DNA from 2 places in the Pseudoalteromonas sp. c7(2019) genome. Region 2 is predicted to be linked to the other one. Evidence: predicted binding sites of a transcription regulator. Region 2 holds the regulator's gene; the other holds the start of a gene.

Region 1 (10,835 bases), on a different contig from region 2:
TTGTACCCTCAACAGCGCTTAGTTCTTTAAGTGCTACTTCAGATTGATCTGTATCTACATCAATAACTACATAACCAATAGATGCGTCTGTTTGTAGGTATTGCGCAGCAATGTTAATACCGTGCTGTGCAAACGCTTGGTTAATTTGCGTTAGTACACCAGGGCGGTTGTGGTGCACGTGTAATAAACGGCTACGATTAGCAAGCTCAGGCAGCGATACTTCAGGGAAGTTAACAGCTGTAATAGTTGAGCCATTATCTGAGTATTTAGCCAGTTTACCCGCTACTTCAATACCAATGTTTTCTTGCGCTTCTTGTGTAGAACCACCAATGTGCGGCGTTAAAATAACATTGTCGAATTGGCGCAGTGGCGATACAAATTCTTCATCGTTAGATTTTGGCTCAGTAGGGAACACATCGATTGCTGCACCACTTAGTTTTTTCTCTGTTAGTGCTTCTGCAAGTGCATCAATATCAACAACAGTTCCGCGTGAAGCATTGATCAAAATAGATCCCTGCTTCATAACAGCAAGTTCTGCGCTACCAATAAGATTTTTAGTTTGCGGTGTTTCTGGTACGTGTAAACTAATAATATCAGAGCGTTGTAATAGCTGAGTTAGGTTGTGAACTTGCTTTGCATTACCCAGTGATAACTTATCTTCGATATCGTAATATTCAACGTTCATACCGATATTTTCAGCCATAATACCTAGCTGAGTACCAATGTGACCGTAGCCAATAATACCTAATGTTTTACCACGTGCTTCAAACGAACCATTTGCTGTTTTTAACCAGCCACCACGATGAGCCGCTGCATTACGCTCTGGAATACCGCGTAATAAAAGTAGGATTTCACCAAGTACAAGTTCAGCAACTGAACGAGTATTAGAAAATGGTGCGTTAAATACAGCAATACCGCGTTCGCGTGCTGCATCTAAATCAACTTGGTTTGTACCAATACAAAAACACCCAACAGCAACTAGCTTGTCAGCTGAGTCTAATACGGCTTGGCTAATATGAGTACGAGAACGAAGTCCTACAAAGTGAACATCTTTAATGCGCTCTTTTAATTCGTCCTCAGGTAAGGATGTTTTAACGTAGTCGATATTGCTGTAACCGTTACGTTTTAGCGTTTCAACAGCGCTTTGGTGAACACCTTCAAGCAAGAGAATTTTAATTTTGTCTTTTGCTAACGATACCTTACTCATAACCTCATCCTATTTAATTTGTGGCCCATTTTTAGTACCGATAATCACTTTATCAGCACCACGCATTGCAAATAGGCCGTTGGTAACTACGCCAACAATTGAATTTATTTGTGCTTCAAGTTGTTTAGCATTGGTAATTTTTAAGTTGAATACATCTAATATAACGTTACCGTTATCGGTAACTACGCCTTGGCGATAAACGGGGTCACCACCAAGCTTTAATAATTCTCGTGCAACGTAGCTGCGAGCCATTGGAATAACTTCTACTGGAAGCGGGAAGTCGCCTAATGTTTTTACTAATTTGGTGTCATCTACAATGCACACAAATTGTTTAGCTACAGCGGCTACTATTTTTTCGCGAGTAAGGGCTGCGCCGCCACCTTTAATCATTTCGTTTTGATCGTTTATTTCGTCAGCGCCGTCAACGTATACATCTAAAGCAGCAACGTTATTAAGCTCAAATACTTCAATACCTAACGCTTGTAAGCGCGCGGTTGAGGCTTCTGAGCTTGATACAGCGCCTACAATAGTGTCCTTTACTGAACCAAGGGCATCAATAAAGTGATTAACAGTAGAGCCTGTACCCACACCTACAATAGTGTTTTCTTTTACAAACTCGAGTGCTGCCCAAGCAGCTGCTTTTTTTAATTCGTCTTGTGTCATTGCTTTGTGCTCATGTATGTCAGAAATATGCGGTTAGTAATCAAATTTAATTGTTACCAACAGTATGTTTTATCTGGGGTGATAATGGTTTTAAGTGGTACATCCCACGACTCGATTGGTAGAGCCTCAACTTTTTGGCATTCATGTGCAAGGCCAATTAGTTGTGGTTTTTGCCAATTTTGTTCGTGTAAACGTGCCAATGTCCGGTCGTAAAACCCACCTCCCATTCCTAGGCGATTACCTTGTTTATCAAATGCAACTAATGGCATAAGGAGGTAATCAAGCACTGGTAATGGGCATATTTGAGAGCAGTTCAGCTTAGGCTCCAAGATACCATAGCGATTTGCTCTCATGGGTGAGTTTTTCTCATAGCGCTGAAATAGTAAATTAGCGCCATTGAATGGGTGTATTATAGGTAGGTAAACGGTATGGTTTAAACTCCATAATTCTTTAATTAACAATGAAGTGTCTAGTTCCCCATCGTTACTCAAGTAAATGGCAATATGCTTTGAATTCGTTGTTTTTTCGCTTTTTAAATGTTGAATAAAATTCATTTTTAGCGATTGCGCAGCAATTATTTGCTGATTATTTGACAAGTTTTTACGGGTGTTACGAATTTTCGCTCTTATTTTTGCGCGTTTATTGCTCATTAAATTAATTAACCATTCTTAAAAAGAGAATAAATCGGGAAAAATTAAAAAAACAGCCAGTACGACTAGCAAAATGGTGGCAGTTGCAATCAATGAATATAAAAGTAAGTTACTGCGTTTTTTAGGAGGCGCTAAATCATCATCTAGCATTAGATCGTCACCTTGCCATTCGTCAATACTTTCGTCTGGTGCTTTTAATTGAGCTTCAGGAAGGCGTTGCTCTAACTCGTCTAGCTTTTCTTCAAGGCGAATTAAGCTGCTAGTGATGTAATCGAGTGCATCAAAAATACGTTCGTCACGTTGGTTGTTATTTGCAGCTGCGGGGGAGCTATTTTGAATTGCATTTGAAACAGCTTGCAGCTTACTTTTAATACCTAAGCTTGCTAGTAACTTAGCCTGTTTTAACGCTTTGTCTTTATCGCTTGGTGCAAACAGTGGCTTACCTTTAAAAAAAAGAGCTACTTTTTCATCTGACGTTTTTAATTTTGCAGCTAAATTTGTACATGCTGTTTTTATGTCAACGTTATCGGCAAGTCCTGCAAATATAACGCGAAAGTTATCGGCCATTTAACTGTCCCTAAAGCTTTTATAATGAAATGAGTATATACCTAAAGTACAAAAGAATTCGAGGTCGATTTAATAGTTATTTTGTAGACGCGCTACAAACAATATAGCGAATAAGTTTTAGATGCAAAAACGGCCCTTAAAAGGGCCGTTTTTAATTTACTACAACAATTTTGGCTTAAAGGCCAGCAGCTGCGCGAAGTGCGTCTGCTTTATCTGTACGTTCCCAAGGGAATTCGTCACGACCAAAGTGGCCGTAAGCCGCTGTAGGAAGGTAGATAGGGCGCTCTAAATCAAGCATTTGAATTAAGCCGTAAGGACGTAAGTCAAAGTGTTCACGAATAAGCTCGATTAAACGGCTTTCTTCTAGCTTGCTTGTACCAAACGTTTCAACGCTAATAGAAGTAGGCTCTGCAACACCAATTGCGTAAGAAACTTGTAGCTCACACTTGTCAGCAAGACCAGCAGCAACAATGTTTTTAGCAACGTAACGTGCAGCGTATGCTGCTGAACGGTCAACTTTTGATGGATCTTTACCAGAGAAAGCACCACCACCGTGACGAGCCATACCACCGTATGTATCTACAATAATTTTACGACCAGTTAAACCACAGTCACCCATTGGTCCGCCAATTACAAAGCGACCTGTTGGGTTAATGAAAAACTTAGTTGCACTTGTAATAAGTTCTGCAGGAAGTACCGGCTTGATGATTGTTTCCATCACAGCTTCTACTAAATCTTTTTGCGAAATGTCTTCGCTGTGCTGAGTAGAAAGTACAACAGCATCAATACCTACTGGCTTACCGTTTTCGTATGCAAAAGTAACTTGAGATTTTGCATCTGGACGTAACCAGTTAAGCTCGCCGCTTTTGCGTACTTGCGCTTGGCGCTGTACTAAACGGTGTGAGTAAGTAATTGGAGCAGGCATTAGTACTTCTGTTTCGTTACATGCGTAACCAAACATTAAGCCTTGGTCGCCAGCGCCTTGCTCTTCTGGGCTAGTACGGTCAACACCTTGGTTAATGTCTGGAGACTGTTTACCGATAGTGTTTAAAATTGCACATGAATCGGCATCAAAGCCCATGTCTGAATTTGTGTAGCCAATGTCACGAATTGTTTTACGTGTAATTTCTTCGATATCAACCCATGCGCTAGTAGTGATTTCACCACCAACCATAACCATACCGGTTTTTACGTAAGTTTCGCATGCAACACGGGCATGAGAGTCTTGCTCTAGGATAGCATCAAGTACCGCATCAGAGATTTGATCGGCGATTTTATCCGGATGACCTTCAGAAACTGATTCAGAAGTAAATAAATGTTTTGCCATTGTAATTCTGCTCACAAATATTGCGCTTCACAAACGTCGGTATTAGCGCTAAAAAATTAAGGGGCGTATTTTATCGAAAACAAAACACCTTGCATAGTGTTTTTACGCCTAGACGTCTAAATAAAATTACTAATAACTTTTTGGTCTTAAAAAATATTCATAATGCCTCACTTTTATAGGGTTTTTAATTGCACACAGCCCCCACAATAAGTAAGAATGGTCGGTATAAACGAACCCAAGTTACTTGGGTGCATAAACAAACACATAAATACCCGCGCAAATACACATAAAGGTAGGAGAATTCATGCCATCTCGCAAAGAACTTGCAAATGCTATTCGCGTCTTGTCAATGGACGCAGTACAAAAGGCCAAATCTGGTCACCCTGGAGCCCCTATGGGCATGGCTGATATCGCAGAAGTATTATGGCGCGATTATCTAAAACATAACCCAACGAATCCAGAGTGGGCTGACCGTGACAGATTTATTCTTTCAAACGGCCACGGTTCAATGCTTATCTATTCTCTATTGCACCTAAGTGGTTACGACTTACCACTGGACGAAATTAAAAACTTCCGTCAAATGCATTCTAAAACACCAGGTCACCCTGAATATGGCTATGCACCAGGAATCGAAACTACTACGGGTCCATTAGGTCAAGGGATCACAAATGCCGTAGGTATGGCAATTGCTGAAAAAGCGCTAGCTGCACAGTTTAACCGTGAAGGTCACGATATTGTTGATCACTTTACCTATGCATTTATGGGCGATGGCTGCCTTATGGAAGGTATTTCTCATGAAGCAGGTTCACTTGCAGGCACATTAGGTCTGGGTAAACTTGTTGCATTTTGGGATGACAACGGCATCTCAATCGATGGCGAAGTAGAAGGTTGGTTTACAGATGACACGCCAGCTCGCTTTAAAGCATACGGTTGGCATGTAATTAGTGGTGTTGATGGCCACGACAGCGATGCTGTAAGTGCTGCAATAGCAGAAGCAAAAAGCGTTACCGATAAACCTTCACTAATTTGTTGTAAAACAATTATTGGTTACGGCTCACCTAATAAATCAGGTAGCCATGATTGTCACGGTGCTCCACTAGGTGATGACGAAATTAAAGCATCTCGCGAATTTTTAGGTTGGACTGGCGATGCTTTCGAAATTCCTGATGATATTTACGCACAGTGGGATGGCAAAGAAAAAGGCAAGCAGCTTGAATCAAGCTGGGACGAAAAATTTGCAGCATACGCAAAAGCATACCCAGAGCTTGCAACTGAATACAAACGTCGTATTAATAACGAACTGCCTGGCGATTGGGCTGCAAAATCACAAGCGTACATTGAGCAATTACAAGCAAACCCTGCAAACCCAGCGTCTCGTAAAGCATCACAAAATGCATTAAATGCGTTTGGTCCGTTATTACCAGAATTTATGGGTGGCTCAGCCGATTTAGCTGGCTCAAACTTAACTATTTGGGATGGCTCTAAAGGTTTAACACGCGATGATGCAAGCGGTAACTACATTTATTACGGTGTACGTGAGTTTGGTATGTCGGCAATTATGAATGGTATTGCCCTTCATAAAGGCTTTATTCCTTACGGTGCTACGTTCTTAATGTTTGTTGAATATGCAAAAAATGCTGTGCGTATGGCTGCATTAATGAAGCAACCAAGCATTTTTGTATACACGCACGATTCAATTGGTTTAGGTGAAGATGGTCCAACTCACCAACCAGTAGAGCAAATTGCAAGCATGCGTTTAACGCCTAACTTATACAACTGGCGTCCATGTGACCAAGTTGAGTCGGCAATTGCATGGCAACAAGCTATTGAGCGTAAAGACGGCCCTACATCGCTTATCTTTACTCGCCAAGGTCTTGAGCAACAAGCACGTGACGCACAGCAATTAAGTGACGTTAAAAAGGGTGGTTACATCCTTAGCTGTGACGGCAATCCAGAGATTATCTTTATTGCGACGGGCTCTGAAGTGCAACTAGCACAAGATTCAGCAAGCGAACTACGCAGCCAAGGTAAAAAGGTACGTGTTGTATCTATGCCATGTACTGATGCCTTTGAAGATCAAAGCGCAGCATACAAAGAAAGCGTATTACCGGCATCTGTTTCACGCCGCGTAGCAGTAGAAGCAGGTATTGCTGACTACTGGTACAAGTACGTAGGCCTAAACGGCGCAGTAGTAGGTATGACTACCTTTGGTGAGTCAGCACCTGCAGGCGAGCTGTTTGAGCACTTTGGTTTTACAGTGGCAAACATTGTAAGCAAAGCAAACGAGCTTTTTTAATCGCTTTGATTAAATAAAGTAAGTAATTGAAAAACCCGCACATGTTGCGGGTTTTTTTATGCCCTTACATGAAGCAACTTCACCTTGATCAATGCAGCTTTCCTTGCAAGAAAGTAAGCTATCAGGCAAGGTAGTGCGATAAAATTTATAAATAAAAATCTTAAATTAATAGCAGGAGCTAAAAATGCCAAAGTTCGATAACGTGAGTGTAGTAAAAAAAGCCAATGTATATTTTGACGGAAAAGTGTCGAGCCGTACCGTTATTTTAGGTGATGGCGAAGCGAAAACGTTAGGCTTTATGCAACCAGGTGAGTTTGTTTTTGATACAAACCAAAAAGAGTGCATGGAGCTTTTAGCTGGCCAATGGGATATTTTATTACCAGGCGCAAGTGAGTGGAAAACATTTAACGCGGGTGAATCGTTTAATGTTGATGCAAATGTAAGCTTTAAAGTAAAAGTATCTGATTTTGCTGACTACTGTTGTTCGTACACAGATTAATCAGTACAGCTAGACGTCTGAAAGCCCATGCACTATGGGCTTTGCATAAACTTTGCGCAACGCATGATTTAAATCACCAAAAACCGCAAATAAACCTCAAATATATCTCTTTTTTCCTTGTGTTAATCTAAATAGCCCCCAATACTATTTATGAGGTAACAAATAAAAGGATACCCTATGAAAATTAATCTTTCTGGTCACCATGTTGAAGTTACTGACTCTATTAGAGAGCACATCAACGAAAAATTTTCAAAAATCGAGAGCCATTTCCCATCGCTTATTGCACTCGAAATTATTTTGTCTAAAGAACATCATAAAATCCAAGCTGAAATTAGCACTAATTATGAAGGCACGCGCATATCGGTAAAAGGGGAAAACGAAGTTATGTACCCTGCCATTGCAAGTGCAGCTAAAAAACTCGATGCAGCACTAAAACATCGAAAAGGGCAGATAAAAGCAAACTTACACGAAAAGCCTGTTAGCACTACACCTGAAATCGCACACGAGATCATCCAAGAGATGGATCTTAAATAAAATTTAGTCACAAAGTATTGTAAAAAAGAGCCGTATGGCTCTTTTTTATTGCCTGTAATTTAGGTAAGTTATGCGTTCTTGCAGTTTATTAATTATAAAAATTGATAAAAAGAACACACAACACACATATTTTGAGAAATTAATGCACACAACAAAAGCAGTATGGAAGTCTCGACTAGGTGCGCTTGGGCCTGGAATACTCATGGCAACAGCCGCTATTGGCGGATCTCACCTAGTTGCCTCTACGCAAGCTGGGGCAATATTTGGCTGGCAATTATTTTGGCTTATCCTCGTTGTTAATGTTTTAAAGTACCCGTTTTTTCGCTTTGGTATGGAATACACACTCGCCACTAAAAATAGCCTAGTGGAGGGCTATAAAAGCAAAGGCCCGTTTTACTTCTACAGTTTTATTGGCTTAAACATTGTTGCCGCTGTTGTTAATACCGCCGGCGTATTACTGCTTACCGCAAGCTTACTGCATTACGCCTTACCCATGGTTATTGAAGTAACCTTGCTTTGTTGGATGCTGCTGGGTGTATGTTTAGTTATATTGCTACTTGGACACTTTAAAGCGCTAGATAACGTTGCCAAAGGCATTATGGGGCTGCTTACGCTCGCTACTTTGATTGCCCTTGCCATTGCATTTAGTAACGGCCCAATGGCACCTGCTGATTATGTGGGACCTTCACCGTATGAACTTGCCATGCTTAGCTTTATGGTGGCTTTAATGGGCTGGATGCCAGCCCCTATCGAAATATCTGCATTAAGTTCTTTATGGCTAAAAGAAAAACAAGCGCAACAAACAGTTTCTAAAAGCCAAGGCTTGTTCGATTTTAACGTAGGTTACTGGCTTACAGCTGGCTTAGCCTTGGTATTTTTTAGCTTAGGTGTATTAGTGCAGTACGGGCAAACCAGTAGTATAGAACTCGGCGGTGTCGCGTTTGCCAAGCAGCTTATTGATATGTACGCATTAACAATAGGCGAGTGGGCAAGGCCGCTTGTATCAGCAATCGCCTTTTTATGTATGTTTGGCACTACACTCACCGTGCTAGATGGCTACGCCCGTACGCTTAACGAATCTCATAAACTACTTGGCTTTAAGCAATCAAAACACAGCCTAAATATTTGGTTAATACTACAAGCACTTGCTGGCATGGCCGTTATTTTATTTTTTAAATCAGCCCTTGGCCCCATGCTTACGTTTGCTATGACACTTTCATTTGTTACAACGCCTGTATTTGCATGGCTCAACTTTAGCCTTGTGCGATCAGAGCCTGCTATTAAGCATAGCGTGTTACTACGTAGTTTAACGTGGTTAGGTTTAGTGTACTTAGTTGGGTTTGCTGTCGCGTTTGTAGTGTGGAAACTAGCATTCTAAATATAATCACTTACTTTAGGGTTTTAATTAAAGCCCTAAAGCTTAAAATTTAAATGAGGTATAAATGAATATTAGAATAGGTGATCTTTCAAACCCACACGTTATAAAGCTACTACAAGCACACCATAACGATATGCTAAAACACTCACCCGTTGAGAGCGTGCATGCACTTGATGTGAGCAAACTCACTCAGCCCGACATAACTTTTTATAGCTTATGGATTGATAATAATTTAGCGGGTGTTGGCGCTTTAAAAGCGCTCAATGCCACTCATGGCGAAATTAAATCAATGCGCTCATCAAGCAGCTATTTACGCCAAGGCATAGCCGCTAAGTTACTCACGCATATTATTGAGCAAGCGACCTTGCAAGGTTATAAAAAGCTAAGTTTAGAGACCGGCACTGCTGAAGCATTTTTACCCGCACAAAAGCTTTACACTCAGTTTGGTTTTAAAGAATGCGAACCATTTGGTTATTATGAGCTAGATCCGTACAGCTTGTTTATGAGTAAAGGGCTTTGAACAAAAATGAACGAGAAAGTAAGGTTTTATAGTCAGACGACGTATATATTATTTGTATGGCGGCTCAGAGCGTGAAGCTGACAGTTAAAAATTATGATGTATGAAGTCAAGATTTGATACTTTGCTTTTATAAGGGGAAGCCGAGATTGTGTTATGTTACTAGATGTCTATGTAAAGGAAATGTTAAATGCTTAAGCATCTAAAAGTAAAAGTAGGTCGACTTTATATAAATTACTTCTTTTGGCTCGCTCTTTGGCTTTCAATAGCAACTCTTTTATATGGCTCATTTATAATTCTATCAGCAAAGGGAGTGTCTAGTAATATTTTAGCAAACTTTGGAAGCTTTTCTGGTGGAATGGCTACAGTTGTAGCTGCTCTTGTTGCTGTAAGAGAATTTATATTATTTAGGCATAATCAAGGTGTTAAAGAGTTTAGAGAGTTTCTCAGTAAACAGGTACAATCATTGCCTAATTTTGTTCTTGAGATGGCTGATGAGGCTTATTTACTATTTGCTAAGTTGGATCGTAAAGCTAAAGAAGATTTAAAAATACCCGAAATAATTAATGAAATACAAGAGCTTGAGAATGAGTTGAAGCTGCTTGAAGAAGCGGTTTCTATCCGATACCACCAGCTAAGTGCACAGGCTGCTAATATTTTTTCTATGAGTACATACTTAGAAATATTAATAGGCACTAAAACTAAACGTTTGCTTTGTATTTTAGAAGAGTTAGAAGACGCAATTCATAATTACGAGTTGAGAGCTAATTATTATACCAGTGCAGTCTCAAAAATGAGGAGCTCAGAAATAAAGTGTGGTTACGTAGTTAATAATAAAAACGAGTTTATATCGCACTATCCTGGCTTAGATTACAAACGAAAAGGATCACTATTTCATAGGATGCCAAAGCTCCTAGGAGCTAAAAGTAATTCAATAATAGGAGAAGTTTTTAAAATATATGAAGAGTTAGAAAAGTTAAAGATAACTTAAATTTACGACCATAAAAGAAACTTCTATTTCTAAAGAACCACAAGTATGAGAGGTGTTTAGCTTGCATACGATTAACGTGGTAAGTCGGGTTGTTTCTAGTAAATTCTTCATTTTTGTCGGATGGCGTGGCTTCGCTACTTATTCGACCTACGTCAAAAGGTAGGTTGGTTAAGCCGAAGGCGCCACCCAACAGAGTTTCAGATACA
Region 2 (10,835 bases):
GTGCTTTTAACTCAGTTAATGATGACTTACCTGATTGCGATAACTGCTTTAATAGGTTGAGCTGTGTTTTAGCTTTTAACGACGGTACTTTTGCACCTTTTTCTGTCAGGGCAACCATATTAATACTGGTTTTATCAGGCGATTCACCTTGGCGAAGTGCACCAGGTAGCGCTATATGAATAGTTTCGCCTAATGGGTAGCAATAATAGCGGGCAGTAAAGCTAAGGAGTTCTAAATGCTGGGCACTTAAAATAGGGGCGTCGTCTATTACCTCTATAATATTTTTAATTTTATTTAAAGGGACGTCGGTACTGCTTTTAATACCCAAAACAACCGCTACTTTTTTTTGATTACCAAAAGGTACCAAAACCCGCATGCCAGGTAGTAAAGGAGTTGATAAGCCACTGAGCTGTTCTTCTATTTTATAATCAAAGGTGCGTGGAAGCGGGACTTTAATAGCAACTTCAACAAAACTCATAACAACTCAACCCGTAAAATTAATGCTGTAATGTACTAAAAATAACGCTAAAAACCTACTAGCAATAGCGCTTGAGACAGAGATTGTTCACTTTTTTGGCAAAAATATAAATAAATACTTGTGTGGGGGGAGGTTGTTGGATAAAATCCGCCACCAACAAATTTGTTTTAACGACGTATGGTGCCAAACTCCGGGTTTGGAGAGCGATGCGGCCTTAACTAGAGGTTCCTATGAAAGAAGGTATTCACCCTAAGTACGAAGTAATTTCTGCAACATGTTCATGTGGAAATAAATTCGAAACTAGCTCAACTCTTTGTAAAGACATTCACTTAGACGTATGTTCTGCGTGTCACCCGTTTTACACTGGTAAGCAAAAAGTTTTAGACACTGGCGGACGTGTTGATCGCTTCAACAAGCGCTTCGGTGCACTTGCCAGCAAGAAGTAATTATTGCTGTTTAGTTAAAAAAAGCACCTTAGGGTGCTTTTTTTGTGCCTAAAATTTGTTATTTATTATCTTATACCAACCTGCATAAATCTTTGAGCAATTTAACGAATTAAATTGCACTATAACGTCGTTAAAAAATTTTTATTTAGAACAACTAGATACAAAAATTTTAGCCTAGTTCTAGCGTAATTTTCTTAACGTTAAATAGACCCCATATATAAGCAGATTGGTATTATTTCGTTGATTTTAACGATCCCCTCCTTTTGCATAACTATTTCCTATTCTTATTCTGAGTATGCATAATCCTTTACAGACAAATCGATAGATATTCTCTATATTTTAAATAGTACAATTTTTAACTAGGTTGATAAAAGTAGCTAACGTGGGCTTATCTGTTTTTAAAGTAGGGTAGTAGGCTGTTATTCTAAGTTTATGCTGATACTTTAAGTATACATTTTATAAGATTTTGATAGGCATAAAAGCACCTTAAAACTTACTTTTTAGGTGAATTTTTATTTATTAAATGTTGATATAATCCTGCAAAGTTACTGAAAAACCTCTTAAAATTATAGGATATAGCATATAACAGGATAGACCTGATATTGCTTGGAATTTAAAAATAATAAGGGTATCGTACCCCAAGACTCCATCTCTCACTTTAACTTAAATTGCAGGATACAATCGCGTTATGTCTGACTTTCGTGAACAAGCACTACATTACCACTCACATCCCGTACCAGGTAAAATTAGCATTGAGCTTACAAAACCAGCTGAAACGGCTCATGATCTTGCACTTGCGTATAGCCCAGGTGTTGCCGAACCTGTACGTGAAATAGCTGCAGATCCTGCAAATGCTTATAAATATACTGGTAAAGGTAACATGGTTGCGGTTATTACTAATGGTACTGCAATTCTAGGCCTTGGTAATTTAGGTCCTTTAGCGTCTAAGCCCGTAATGGAAGGTAAAGCGTTATTGTTTAAACGTTTTGCAGGGCTTGATTCTATCGATATTGAAGTTAAGCACAAAACAACAGAAGACTTTATTAATACGGTTGCCAATATTGCCGACACATTCGGTGGTATTAACCTTGAAGATATTAAAGCACCAGAGTGTTTTGAAATAGAAAAAGCATTAATAGAGCGTTGTAGTATTCCTGTTTTTCATGATGATCAACACGGTACTGCCATTGTAACGGCTGCTGGTATGTTAAATGCGCTAGAAGTACAAGGTAAGTCAATTGAAGATGCAATTATTGTATGTTTAGGTGCAGGCGCTGCCGCTGTTGCGTGTATGGAGCTGTTAATTAAGTGTGGTGCACTGCGTGAACACATTTATATGCTTGACCGCAAAGGTGTTATTCATACCCGCCGCGATGACTTAAATGAATATAAACAGCTTTTTGCTAACAATACCGATAAGCGTACATTGCAAGATGTAATTGCAGATGCGGATGTATTTGTGGGTGTTTCTGGCCCTAACTTATTAGCGGCTGAAGATTTAAAGCTAATGGCTGCAAAACCAGTTGTGTTTGCATGTTCAAATCCAGATCCTGAGATTGATCCTGCACTTGCGCACGGCGCACGCAACGATTTAATCATGGCAACAGGACGCTCTGATTACCCTAACCAAGTTAATAATGTTTTATGTTTCCCGTTTATTTTCCGTGGTGCACTTGATGTACGTGCAAGCGCTATTAACGATGAAATGAAAATTGCTGCAGTAGATGCTATTCGAAGTATTGCCAAAGAGCCAGTACCTGCAGAAGTTTTAAAAGCCGCTGGTGTAGATAAACTAGAATTTGGTGCGCAGTATATTATTCCAAAACCAATGGATCCACGTTTACTGCCGCGTATAGCAAGAGCTGTTGCACTTGCTGCTATTGAGTCAGGTGTTGCACAAATTGAGCTACCTGAAAACTATATGCAGTAAATCTATACAGTAGAGCTATGCAATAAAATTTAGACATAAAAAAACCTCAGTAATTACTGAGGTTTTTTTGTCTTTGTAATATTTATTCTTCGTTTAAAACGGGTACTTCTAGACCCATTTCTTGCATTATTTTTTTAACTTCTTCTGGCACTTTTTCGGCGTTATCTTTACGTAAGTCATCGTCATTTGGTAAAGGTTGGCCAGTAAAAGCATGCAAAAATGCCTCACATAGCAATTCACTATTTGTAGCATGGCGAAGGTTATTGATTTGACGACGTGTACGTTCGTCAGTTAATACCTTTAATACATTTAGCGGGATCGAAACGGTGATCTTTTTAACTTGCTCTGATTTTTTACCGTGTTCTGCGTATGGGTGAATATACTCACCATTCCATTTAGCCATAAGATGTATCGTTGCCTCAGATTATTAATTTCTCACACGGTATAAAAAGCGTGTAAATATGCGTGAAATTCTATCGATTTAAAAAAGATAGTCAAATAATAGATACCGATCTATCTTAATAAGCCTATTGTAGGTGTAAAGATAAGCACACTTTTGTGAGCTAAAATGTGTTATTCGCAGAGGCCCCTTCTACTTTTAGCCATCTAGAGCTTTAAAATACTTTGACTTATCAAAACGGATAACTTACTCTTTTAGACGTCTAAACATCCAAATTAATCAGGTGACGAATATGAGCGAAAAAAACAAAGCGACCATTGCTGTACGTAACGGCGTTGATGCTGATAAACATCATGGTGCGGTGGTACCGCCAATTTATTTATCGACTACTTATTCGTTTGCCGACTTTGATACTAAGCGTGAGTATGATTATGGTCGTAGCGGTAATCCTAATCGTGATATTTTAGCTGAGACGCTTGCTAAGCTTGAAGGTGGCGCTCGTGGCATAATTACAGCTACAGGCATGGCTGCCGTGCATTTAGCTACTCAGCTACTTAATAGTGACGATACGTTAGTAATTCCACATGATTGTTATGGTGGCAGCTATCGTTTATTTACATCTTTACAAAAACGCGGACTACTAAAGCTCGAAATATTAGATTTAACAAAAGAAGAAAGCCTTCAACAAATTTTAGTAATTAAACCAAAGCTTATTTGGATAGAAACCCCAAGTAACCCAGTACTTCGTTTAACAGATATTAAAGCGGTTACCGATGTGGCTAAGCAATGCGGTGCATTGGTGGCTGCAGATAACACGTTTTTGTCGCCTGCCTTACAAAACCCTATTAAGTTTGGTGTAGATATTGTGGTGCATTCAACCACTAAATACATTAACGGACACTCAGATGTAGTAGGCGGCGCTGTTATTGCAGCAACACAAAAGTTAGGCGATGAGCTTGCTTGGTGGGCTAATAACATTGGTATTACGGGTGCGCCTTTTGATAGCTATTTAACGCTTCGTGGTTTACGTACTTTAAATGTGCGCCTAAGGCAGCATCAAGAAAATGCACTGGCAATAGCTAAGTACCTTGAAAGCTCTGAATATGTAAGCCAAGTTTACTACCCAGGTCTTGAGTCACATCCTCAACATGAGCTGGCTAAAGCACAGCAACTTGGTTTTGGTGGCATGGTTAGTTTTGATATTAAAGGCGATATAAATGACGCTGCAGCATTTTTAACTAGCCTTAAAACGTTTAGTTTAGCTGAGTCACTAGGTGGCGTAGAGAGCTTAATTTGTCACCCTGCAACTATGACGCACGCAGGTATGGAGGCAACAGCACGTTTAGAGGCGGGTGTGGGCGATACGCTTATTCGTATTTCGGTAGGTATTGAAGATATACACGATTTAGTCGCTGATTTTGAACGAGTGTTTGAACTTGTAAAACCAGGGCAAAATAAAAATGTTGGCCGTGTAGGCAAAGGAGCAGGCACTCCTGGTGGTAACGTTAAATTAAGTGCAGCCCGTCCGGCGCTTTGGTGATTAATATGGTCAATTGTGTACATAAATTTGGTGGCTCGAGTTTAAGCTCTAGTGAGCGCTATCAAAGCGTAGCTAAAATAATTATTGGGCATACTCAGACGGGCGACTGTGTGGTGGTATCGGCTGCGGGTAAGACAACCGATACGCTAGTATTACTTTGGCAAAGCTATCAAAAACAAGATACTCAAGCAGTAGCTGATATTTTACTGCAGTTAAATAACCATCAAAGTGATTTAATAGAGCAGTTATTACAAGCTGATTTAAAGCGCAGCGCACTTAAAACACTAAGTATCGAACTTAGCTATATTGCAGAACTTACTCAAGCTGAGCAGCTAAAAGAGGCTGCATTACTTGCACATGGCGAACTGTGGTCAGCACGTTTACTCGCTACTTATTTACAGCAGCTAAATATTGAGGCATGCGCTCAAGATGCACGTACTCTTTTTACCTTAAATGATGGCGAATTAATGCATGCGCAAAATGCGCAGCAATGTGGGCAGTTAATTTTGCCTAATAAGATAAATGTTGTTACTGGGTTTATTGCAGCAGATATCAAAGGCGATACTGTAACGCTTGGCCGAAATGGCAGTGACTACAGTGCAACACTACTTGCAAATTATTGCAATGCTAAGCAAGTATGTATTTGGACTGATACACAGGGAGTGTATAGCACTGATCCTCGAAAGGTAAAAAAAGCGATTAAATACGGCAAAATTTGCCGTGGGCAAGCTAATTTATTAGCTCGTTTGGGTAACCCTGTATTACATGCAAAAACACTATCGCCACTTAAAAACACAGATATTAAGCTAGCTGTTCGCAGTAGTTTTGACGTACAAGCAAGTCCAACAGATATAGTCAAAGAAGGTTCAGCGAAGAAAAAGCGCTTTATAACCACGTTGCAAAATGTTGACCTATTAATGGTTGAAGGATTAAGTGAAGGTGAGGTTGCAAGTGTTAGTCAGCTTATTCAGCATAGCCTTCATCACTTTAACCATAATGGTGAAGTGTATTTAGTAGTACCTGCAGCACAAACTTATCTGGTTATTAATTATTTTGCGGGTAGGGCAAATATTAGCGAGTCAAATTTAAACGGTTGTGCAATTGTAGCGCCTGAGCAAGACGTTAATACATTAAGCTTACAAGCATTAGATTTATTAAAACTCCACAGCATAAAACCTCGTTTTGCCCATCAAGATACTGGCTATGCTTTATTGCTTACCGATCAATTTATAGATAGTGATATACAAAGTGACTTACACGATAAGCTAATTAATAAAGGCCAAGAAATCGCAATTATAGTTGCGGGGCTTGGTAACGTTGGCGACGTTTTCATTAAACAGTTATCGGCACAATTTGAGCGTTTATCGGATGACTTTAGTATTAAATTAGTCGGTCTAATTCGCTCTAAAAAAATGCTGTTTAATGCAAGTGGTATTAATACACAGCAATGGAAAACTCAATGGCAGCATGAGGCAAATAGCTATCAATCTGCAGATTTACTGAATGCTATAAATGAGCTCGATTACGAGCATAAAATTGTAATTGATATTACCGCAAGTGAACAATTTAGCTTGTTATATCCAGACTTTGTAGATAGAAACTGTCATTTAATTAGTGCTAATAAATACGCTGGAACAGCACCGACTACTTGGTATAAAGCACTTCGTAGTAATATTACAGAACGTAATTTACATTGGCGATATAACACCAGTGTAGGCGCTGGCTTACCTATTAACTTTGCTTTGGCTGATTTGCAAAATAGTGGCGATAAAATAACACGTATAGAAGGTGTTTTCTCAGGCACGCTTTCGTGGTTATGTAGTAAATATGATGGAACAAGGCCATTTTCTGAGTTGCTACTGGAAGCTCAGAAAATGGGATTCACAGAGCCAGACCCTCGCGAAGATTTATCTGGGCGAGATATGCAGCGTAAGCTACTTATTTTAGCTCGAGAGCTAGGTGTTGAGCTTGAACTTGACGATATTAGCTTATCGGCATTGATGCCAGATGAACTTGCGCTGGGAAGTTGGGATGACTTTTTAAATAAAAAAGCACAGCTAGACGCGTTCATCGAAGAGCATGCAGTGACAGCAAAGTCTAAAAATTCAGTACTTAGATATACGGGCTTGTTAGAAATCACACAAGGTGAAGTAATTGCTAAAGTGGGAATAGCGTATGTGCCTAATGGCGATGCGTTAGCAAACCTTACACCAGGCGATAATATTTTTGTAATTAATAGCAAATGGTATAGCGATAACGCATTAGTGATTCAGGGGCCAGGAGCGGGTAGGGAAGTGACCGCTGCGGGTGTGCACTCTGATTTATATTGGCTTGTTCAAAACTTAAAATAAACATTTGGTTTAAACAAAAACGGCAGCTTAAATAAGCTGCCGTTTTTGTATTACATACATATTACTAAAATAGCTCTTCTTCTGTTTTAGTGTCTTCTTCAAATATATCGTTAGGCTGAGATAGCACATACTTTGTAGGTGCGGTGCCTTTTTCAAAATATTCAAATCGACTTGTGTAGTCATTTTTATGGCTAAGTAAGCCTGTAGCTAAATCAATACGAATAGAAACGAGTCCCTCAGGCGGCTCAATTGGGGCTTCAGGCTTGCCTTCAAGTGCCGCTTTCATAAATTCAACCCACGCTGGCTGCGCGGTTTTAGCGCCCGATTCAGCACCTGATATTTGGCTGCTATCTAGGTTGTTGTTATATGTAGAGCGACCAAGAGCGTTGCCCGGATTATCAAAGCCAACCCAAACTGAGGTCATCACATTACTATTAAAACCGCTAAACCAGGTATCTACTGAGTCATTAGTTGTGCCTGTTTTACCCGAAATATCGCGACGGTCTAGTGCTTGTGCTCGCCAACCGGTTCCACTCCAACCTGTTTTATGAGCCCAGCTACCCCCCCCCCAGATTGCACTATTCATAGCATCGGCAATTAAAAATGCATTCTGCTTAGAAATAATTCTCGGTGCACATTTTTTAGTTTGCTCCTCTTCACCATCACTATTATGAATTGAGAGTGCATTGAGTGTTGGCAAAGGCTCTTCGTCACAGGCAAGAGCAGGGTTTGCTTTAAACAATACATTGCCATAAGCGTCTTGAATTTCTGAGATGAAGTAAGGTTCAATTAAGTGACCGCCATTGGCAAATGTACTCATGCCTCGGGCAAGTTCAAGGGGAGTAATGGAAGCACTGCCAAGGGCTAATGATTCACTGCGATTAATGTCAGCGTCTTTAAAGCCAAATTTTAGTAAGTGATCAGCTGTACGTTGTAATCCAACACCACGCAGTAAACGCACCGAAATAACGTTTTTAGACTGTGCTAAAGCACGGCGAATTCGAATAGGACCGTTGTAAACAGCAGGGCTGTTTTTAGGGCGCCATGCTACGCCTTGGCTCTTATCCCATTGGTTTATAGGTGCATCATTTAATATAGACGCAAGCGTGTAACCTTTTTCAAGTGCTGCTGAATATATAAAAGGTTTTATATTAGAACCCACTTGACGCTTAGCTTGTATCGCTCGGTTGTATTGACTTTGCTCAAAGCTGTAACCCCCTACAATAGCTTTTATTCTACCGTCTTGTGGATCGAGGGATACAATAGCGCTTGATGCTTCTGGTATTTGGCTTAATAAGTAGCTGTTATCTTCGTTTTGACGTACCCATATTTGCATACCTGGCGTTAAAATATCAGTAGCTGCTTTTGGAGCAAAGCTTTGGCGGTAGCGAGTAATATACTTACGCGCCCATTTTAAACTATCCCAACTGAGAGTTGTTTGCTCACCGTTTTTAAGTAGTACTGTAGCTGTTTTATTATTAACACTGAGTACTGCTGCAACTTTTAAAGTGCCTAACTCATTTACGCTCTGTAATTTATTGAGTATTTGTTGCTCAGTTAAAGCTGGTTGTGTTTCAGGATTCCATAAAACATCAGTTGGACCTCTAAAACCATGACGCATATCGTAACTGTGTAAGTTATTTACAAGTGCGTTTTGCGCTGCTTTTTGAACCTTTGACTCTACTGAGGTAAAAATTTTAAAACCAGAGTTATAGGCTTTATCTACCCCATAGCGCGAAACCATTTCAGCGCGCACCATTTCAGAGATATACGGTGCGTATAAGTTTATTTCTGCACCGTGAAAATAAGCTGTAATAGGTTGGCTAGTTGCTTCGTTATATTGCTCTTGTGTTATATAGTCTTCGGTCAGTAAACGGCCTAAAACTACATTTCGGCGTGCTTTTGCACGCGTTGGGTTACGAATTGGGTTTAAAGCTGAAGGTGCTTTAGGTAAACCTGCAATCATCGCCATTTGTGCAAGTGTTAAATCTTTTAGCTCTTTACCGTAATAAACTTGCGCTGCTGCACCAATACCGAAAGCACGATTACCTAATTCTATTTTATTAAGATAAAGCTCTAAAATTTCGTCTTTTGTTAACACTCCTTCAATATGAAGCGCTATAAATATTTCTTTAACTTTACGAATATATGCTTTTTCGCGTGTTAAAAAGAAATTACGAGCAAGCTGCATAGTAATAGTACTTGCACCTTGTTTTTTCTCGCCAGTAGATATAAGAACAACAGCCGAACGTACTATACCAATAGGGTCTATGCCTATATGATCGTAAAATCGATTATCTTCTGTCGCTAAAAATGCATTAATGAGTGTTTGAGGAATTTCATCAATAGTCACTGGAATACGACGTTTTTCACCAAATTGATTGATTAAAAGCCCATCTTTAGTGAATACTTGCATAGGAGTTTGTAATTGCACGTCTTTTAAAACTTGCACACTGGGGATATCAGGTTTAACGTAGTAATAAAGACTGATCAAAGTAATCAGACCAATTAACACACAAATGATAAAAAATTGTAAAGTTCGTTTTAATAAAATCACTTATATTTCCCTAAATGGACTCCCAATTGCGAGTTTTGACTGCTAGTATATATTGATTAAAAAATGAATAATATTTTTTCATATAAAAATTATAACTTGTTTATTATTAAAACAAAGGCCAAGTTGAAACATGCTAAGTCAACTATTTCAAAAACCGTCCCAAATGATGGTAGGAATTGATATTGGATCACACTCTATTAAGGCTGTGCTTTTACGTGAAATTGAAACTGGATTTCGACTCGAAGCACTTGCAATTGAGCCGATGCCAAAAGGCGCAATGAGTGAGCGCACAATTCAAGATATTGAAGCGATTGGTAACGTAATTACAAAATTAAGAAAAAAATTACCAAAGTCGTTAAAATCTGCAGCAGTGGCTGTTTCTGGCCAAACAGTCATTACAAAAGTGATCTTCATGGATGTATCGTTAACTGATGCTGAACTTGAGTCGCAAATTGAAATTGAAGCCGATAGTTTAATTCCATATCCTCTTGATGAAGTGAGCCTCGACTTTGAGAAGCTTTCGACGAATGAGGCCGACCCTAGTAAAATGAATGTTTTGCTTTCAGCTGCTCGTACTGAGAGTGTAGAAGCGCGTGTTGGCGCTTTAGAAGCTGCAAATTTAGAAGCTAAAATAGTTGATGTAGAAAGCTATGCATTAAGTCGTGCAATGGATGTGTATTACCAACAATTACCTAGCGACGCATTTAATAAATGTGTGGCTGTGGTTGATATTGGTGCAGTTTTAATGCTCGTGAGCGTTGTTCAAGCAGGGGAAACAATTTATACACGTGACCAAGTTTTTGGTGGCGATCAATATACAAATAGTATTGTTGCTTATTATAATAAAGGGTTTGATGAAGCTGAAATTGGTAAAACATCAGGTGATTTACCGCCAAACTACACCTTTGAAGTATTAGCCCCTTTTCAAACTTCGTTACTTCAACAAGTACGACGTGCGGTGCAAATGTTTTTAACAACCAGTGGCAAAGAGCAAATCGACTATATTGTATTAACGGGCGGTACATCGATGATTAAAGGTATTGACCGATTACTCATTGAAGAACTAGGTATTCACTCTGTCGTTGCTGAGCCTTTTGAAAATATGGAAATTTCTCCAAAAGTAGATCGTAATG

What was found. The regulator MetJ, encoded in region 2, represses methionine synthesis genes. The targets are predictions, from matches to a motif close to TAGACGTCTAGACGTCTA.
Region 1: a site for MetJ is predicted at 4,516-4,533, ahead of metK (methionine adenosyltransferase). Genes of this name have one in related genera too.

What each region holds. Positions count from the first base shown of each region.
Region 1 covers NZ_WTKS01000021.1:44,595-55,429, reverse strand. Annotated here, with positions in the region: gene serA (phosphoglycerate dehydrogenase) at 1-1,207, opposite strand, end outside; gene rpiA (ribose-5-phosphate isomerase RpiA) at 1,217-1,870, opposite strand; gene GQR38_RS18425 (5-formyltetrahydrofolate cyclo-ligase) at 1,924-2,520, opposite strand; gene GQR38_RS18420 (hypothetical protein) at 2,539-3,087, opposite strand; gene metK (methionine adenosyltransferase) at 3,263-4,414, opposite strand; gene tkt (transketolase) at 4,719-6,710, shown strand; gene GQR38_RS18405 (pyrimidine/purine nucleoside phosphorylase) at 6,895-7,209, shown strand; gene raiA (ribosome-associated translation inhibitor RaiA) at 7,387-7,743, shown strand; gene GQR38_RS18395 (divalent metal cation transporter) at 7,946-9,121, shown strand; gene GQR38_RS18390 (GNAT family N-acetyltransferase) at 9,186-9,641, shown strand; gene GQR38_RS18385 (hypothetical protein) at 9,829-10,629, shown strand.
Region 2 covers NZ_WTKS01000008.1:71,400-82,234, forward strand. Annotated here, with positions in the region: gene priA (primosomal protein N') at 1-478, opposite strand, end outside; gene rpmE (50S ribosomal protein L31) at 709-924, shown strand; gene GQR38_RS10625 (malic enzyme-like NAD(P)-binding protein) at 1,613-2,854, shown strand; gene metJ (met regulon transcriptional regulator MetJ) at 2,937-3,257, opposite strand; gene metB (cystathionine gamma-synthase) at 3,547-4,794, shown strand; gene metL (bifunctional aspartate kinase/homoserine dehydrogenase II) at 4,800-7,145, shown strand; gene GQR38_RS10645 (PBP1A family penicillin-binding protein) at 7,210-9,702, opposite strand; gene GQR38_RS10650 (pilus assembly protein PilM) at 9,833-10,835, shown strand, end outside.